2 regions of the Micrococcus sp. KRD070 genome follow, and region 2 is predicted to be linked to the other one. Evidence: riboswitches for the same ligand, from Rfam matches in the RefSeq annotation. Region 2 holds a riboswitch; the other holds the start of a gene.

Region 1 (2,385 bases), on a different contig from region 2:
CACGGACTGACGGTGCTGGGCGCCAACGTGGTGATCAACGCGGGTCTGCTGAGTGAGGTGCCGGCCGAGCGGCTGGGCCGAGCGACCGGGGCGAACTCGATGGGCATGTACGCCGGTTTCGCCCTGGGCCCGCTGCTGATGGGCGTGCTGCGCGACGTCACGGGCGACTACCGGGCCGGCTTCGCGGTCGTCGCGGCCGGGTATCTGCTGGCCCTGGGCGTGGTGCTGCTGTTGCGTCGCCACGTGGGTCGGCGGGGCGCGGCCTGACGCGCAGGGCCAGGACGAGGCCCACCCCGGAGGACCGCGCCTCAGCGACATCACCGCAGTGCAGCCCTGCGGTGGTGTCGCAGCGCCGCGGTCGAACGGGCGTACGGCGGAGTGCGGCGCAGTGCGCGGCGGGGCGTGCGGAAGCGCACACGACGACGCCCCCGGTCCGTGTGGACCGGGGGCGTCGGAAGCCGTGCGTCAGGCGAAGATCAGAGCTTCGTCACGTTGGCGGCCTGGAGGCCCTTGGGGCCGTCCTGGGTCTCGAACTCGACGCGGTCGTTCTCCTGGAGCTCCTTGAAGCCCCCGCCCTGGATGGCGGAGAAGTGCACGAACACGTCCGCGGAGTTGTCCTCGGGGGCGATGAAGCCGTAGCCCTTCTCAGCGTTGAACCACTTGACAGTACCGACAGCCATGATGGTGTCCTTTCGATGTGCCCCCGCGGTGCGGTGGCGGTGTTGGACCGCGGCCCGGATGTGGGACGCGGGTGAAGCGGCGAGACTGAACCGCTTGCCCAACACTCATCGACGCCGGCGATGCCGGGCTGACGAGCAGTGAAGATGGCGGGATACAGCTTGATCAACTTCAGGCTCCATCATTGCACGGATCTCGCCGACCGGGAACCAGGGGCCCGATTGTTCACCTGGAGTTCGCTCAGAGCGCGCGCAGGCCGTGGAAGAGATTGCGGTGCAGGGCGGCCGGGGGAGCGGCGTCCGTGTGATCCGCCAAGGCCGTCACCTCCAGCAGCACCACCGTGTGGTCGCCCGCCGGGACCTCGGCGTGCACCCGCGTCTCGAGCCAGAGCGAGGAGCCCCCGATCAGCAGGGCGTCGTGCGGGCTGCGGTGCACGTCGAGACCGGCGAAGCGGTCGCCCTCGCGGGAGGCCAGCTGACGGCACAGCGGCGTCTGGTCCGCCGCGAGCAGGGAGACGCCGATCGCCCCGGCCCGGCGCAGGCGCGGCCAGGTGCGGGAGCTGTTCTGCGCGGAGAAGGACACGAGGGCCGGCTCCCAGGAGATGCCCACGCCGAAGGAGGAGGACACCATCACCTCGGGGACGTCGTCGGCGAGGCCCGCCAGCGCGACGACCCCGGTGGGGAAGGCCGAGAGGCCGGAGCGGAGGTTGCCGAGGGACAGGTCGGTGTCCCACGCGGCGGTGTGGGGTTCGTGGGTCAGGGTCATGGCGCGCGTCCTCTTCCGATGACTGACGCGGCTCCGCAGACGGCGGGAACGCGGATCGCCCGGATCCGCGGAGACGCGGTACTTGCCCGTCGGGGTGTCCGAGGGGCCGAATCATCACCTGGAGCACCCCACTACTGCGTGAGAGGGTTGCCGTCCCGCCGGCCAGGGCCGTGAATGACGGGAACTCGTGATTCTGGGCACCAGCCTACGGAGGGGTCCGTGGGGCGGTCAAAGCGCGGCGGTCGCGCGGCGTCATCCGAGCTGCCGATGTGATGCTTGACACACCGCGCATCCCCAGCCAGGATCATCTCACTCGAGAGGGGGGAGCTCGAGACCGCAGCCCGCGGCCCCCGCAGTCGGTTCTCCGAGAGGGACCGGATCATGCGGATGGACATCGAGAAGAAGCCTGCGGCATTGCCGGCCGCCGTGGTCGTCGCGGCTCTCCTCGGTACCGCCATCTCGGGATGCTCCGCGTCCCCGGGCAGCGTCTCCTCCACCGCCAAGGCATCCACCGTTGTGGCGTCCTCCGTCACCGCGACGTCAGCGGCCCCCTCTGCAACCCGGTCGGCCTCCGCCACCGGTTCGTCCGCGTCGTCACCCGCCGGCGAAGAAGCACTCCCCGCCGCGCTGTTCGAGGAGGACGGGATGACGTTGGTCGAGTACACGCGCCGGCATCCGGATGCGGACCATCTCGACCCGGAGAAGGAGTCCGTCCTGGAGGAGGCGGTCGGGACGGGCACACAGCAGATCACCGTGGACGCCCAACAGGGTGCGGTCCTTCGGGTCATCGTGCTGTGTCCTTCGGATGCCACCGGTGAGACGGAGATCCTGACCTCACGGAGTGGCGGGGGAACGAAGACCTGGATGGCCGGGTCGGAGGCGCTGTGCGGCGGCTGGTCGGCGGCGACTCCCCCCCCGTGGATGAGGCGGGGCCGATGACGT
Region 2 (2,385 bases):
CGCGGGGCAGCGCGGTGCGCGACGGACGCGTGGCGACGGCGGTCATGCCCGCTCCCCCGCGTCGTCGTCGCCGCGGCGGGCGGCGGCCGCGAAGCCGCGCTCGAGGTCGGCGAGGATGTCCTCGACGTCCTCCACTCCGAGTGAGAGCCGCACCAGACCGGGGGTGACGCCGGCGGCGCGCTGCTCGTCGTCGGTGAGCTGGGAGTGGGTGGTCGAGGCCGGGTGCACCACGAGCGAGCGGACGTCACCGATGTTGGCCACGTGGTGGTGCAGGGTGAGCCCGTCCACGAACGCGGCCCCGGCCTCGCGGCCGCCCGCGATCTCGAAGGAGACGAACGCGCCCGCGCCCTTCGGCAGGTAGCGCTGGGCCCGCTCGTGCCACGGGCTGGACTCCAGGCCGGCGTAGACCACGTGCTCGACGTCGTCGCGGCCCTCCAGCCAGCGCGCCACCGCGGCCGCGTTGGCCACCTGCCGCTCCATGCGCAGGGACAGGGTCTCCAGGCCGAGGTTCACCAGGAAGGCGTTGAACGGGGAGATGGCCGAGCCGTAGTCGCGCAGCAGCTGCACGCGCGCCTTGAGGATGAAGGCCAGGTTGGCGCCGAGCGGCGAGCCCACCCCGAGGTCCCGCGCGTACACGAGGCCGTGGTAGGACTCGTCCGGCTCGTTGAAGCCGGGGAACCGCTCGGCGTGCTGCGCGTAGTCGAACGTGCCGGCGTCGACGATCACGCCCGCGATGGCCGCGGCGTGCCCGCCGAGGTACTTCGTGGCGGAGTGGGTGACGACGTCCGCGCCGTGCTCGATCGGTCGCAGCAGGTACGGGGTGGCCAGCGTGTTGTCCACGATCAGCGGCACGCCGGCCTCGTGGGCGGCGTCGGCGACGGCGCGCACGTCCAGGACGTCCCCGCGCGGGTTGCCGAGGGTCTCGCCGAAGAACGCCTTGGTGTTCGGCTTCACGGCGGCGCGCCAGGACTCGAGGTCGTCCGGGTCGGTCACGAACGTCGTCTCGACGCCGACCTTGGCGAGGGTGTGCTTGAACAGGTTCTGCGTGCCGCCGTAGAGGCTGGCCGAGGCGACCACGTGGTCGCCGGCGCCGGCGAGGTTGAGGATCGCGAACGTCGTCGCCGCCTGACCGGAGGCCAGCAGCAGCGCGCCCACACCGCCCTCGAGCGCGGCGATCTTCTCCTCCACCGGGCCCTGCGTCGGGTTGCCGATGCGGGTGTAGAGCGGGTCGAGGTCCTTGAGCGCGAACCGGTCCGCGGCCACCTGGGCGGACGGGAAGTCGTACGAGGTGGTCTGGAAGATCGGCAGGGCGGTCGCACCGAAGGCGTGCTGGCCGACGGCGACGCCCGCGTGGACCTGCGCGGTGGAGAAGCCCCAGGCGTCGGGGGTCGGGGTGGGCTGGTCGGTCATGGCGGACCCTCCTGAAGGGTTCAGGGGCCGGACCCGGCCGCCCCGCCCGCCGGCCGACGTGCCGATCCGCGGACCGGCGTCGTCGAGGTGCCGGAGATGACCCGGCGCCGTCGAGAGGGGCCGTGGGATCGGCCCGCGCTTGCCGGCGTCCGTTGTGGGGCCGGCCTGGTCGTCACCCGGGGCACCCCACCGCGGAAGGAGGGTTGCCGGTCAGCATGCCGGGGCCTGTTGCTGACTCTCGTGACCGTGCCTCCGAGTGTAGCCCGCCGCCCCGCCACGATTTCGTCACGCGTGTCACACGTGGATACGCTCTCCGCACGGGGCGCCCGACCCGTCAAGGGCTCGACGCCCCTGGACTCGCACCAGGTCAACCCCCGGGGCAGCCCGGGAACGGAGAGGAACAGCGCAGTGCACACCTGTCGCATGGACCACGTGTCCTACGCCGCCGGCCCCGAGGGCCTGGACGCCACGGTCGCCCGCATCGCCGAGACGCTGGGCATCGAGCGGATCAAGGGCGGTGTCCACCCACGTTTCGGCACCCAGAACGCGCTCTTCCCCATGACGGAAAGGCAGTATCTGGAGGTCGTCGAGGCCCTGGACCACCCGGCCTCCCTCAGCGCGCCGTTCGGCCAGCTCGTGCGCGCCCGCACCGAGCAGGGCGGCGGCTGGATGAGCTGGGCGGTGGCCACCCCGGACATCGGCCGGTTCGAGCGCCGCCTCGGCCGCGAGGCCGTCCCCGGCAACCGTCGCTTCCCGGACGGCCGCGAGCTGTCCTGGCGCCAGATCGGCATCAAGGGAACCCTCGCGGACCCGCAGCTGCCGTTCATCCTGCGCTGGGCCGACGGCCAGGAGGACATGCACCCCTCGCAGGCGGCCGAGCCGCAGGCCACCATCGAGCGCCTGAACATCGCCGGCTCCCCCGAGCGCCTCGCCGAGTGGCTCGGCGACGACGAGGACGGCCAGGTCCAGGACGTG

Evidence for each region. A riboswitch is a leader RNA that binds a small molecule or an ion and turns the genes downstream of it on or off. The one in region 2 is predicted to bind S-adenosylmethionine.
Region 1: it holds a riboswitch for S-adenosylmethionine, as region 2 does, so the genes downstream of both, J1M38_RS10715 (flavin reductase family protein) here and J1M38_RS02120 (bifunctional o-acetylhomoserine/o-acetylserine sulfhydrylase) in region 2, are expected to answer to the same signal.

The regions. Positions count from the first base shown of each region.
Region 1 covers NZ_JABFNH010000024.1:236,876-239,260, forward strand. Annotated here, with positions in the region: gene J1M38_RS10705 (MFS transporter) at 1-267, shown strand, start outside; gene J1M38_RS10710 (cold-shock protein) at 477-680, opposite strand; gene J1M38_RS10715 (flavin reductase family protein) at 919-1,443, opposite strand; SAM riboswitch class IV at 1,517-1,636, opposite strand; gene J1M38_RS12115 (hypothetical protein) at 1,831-2,382, shown strand.
Region 2 covers NZ_JABFNH010000007.1:945-3,329, reverse strand. Annotated here, with positions in the region: gene J1M38_RS02125 (homoserine O-acetyltransferase) at 1-46, opposite strand, end outside; gene J1M38_RS02120 (bifunctional o-acetylhomoserine/o-acetylserine sulfhydrylase) at 43-1,410, opposite strand; SAM riboswitch class IV at 1,541-1,656, opposite strand; gene J1M38_RS02115 (VOC family protein) at 1,834-2,385, shown strand, end outside.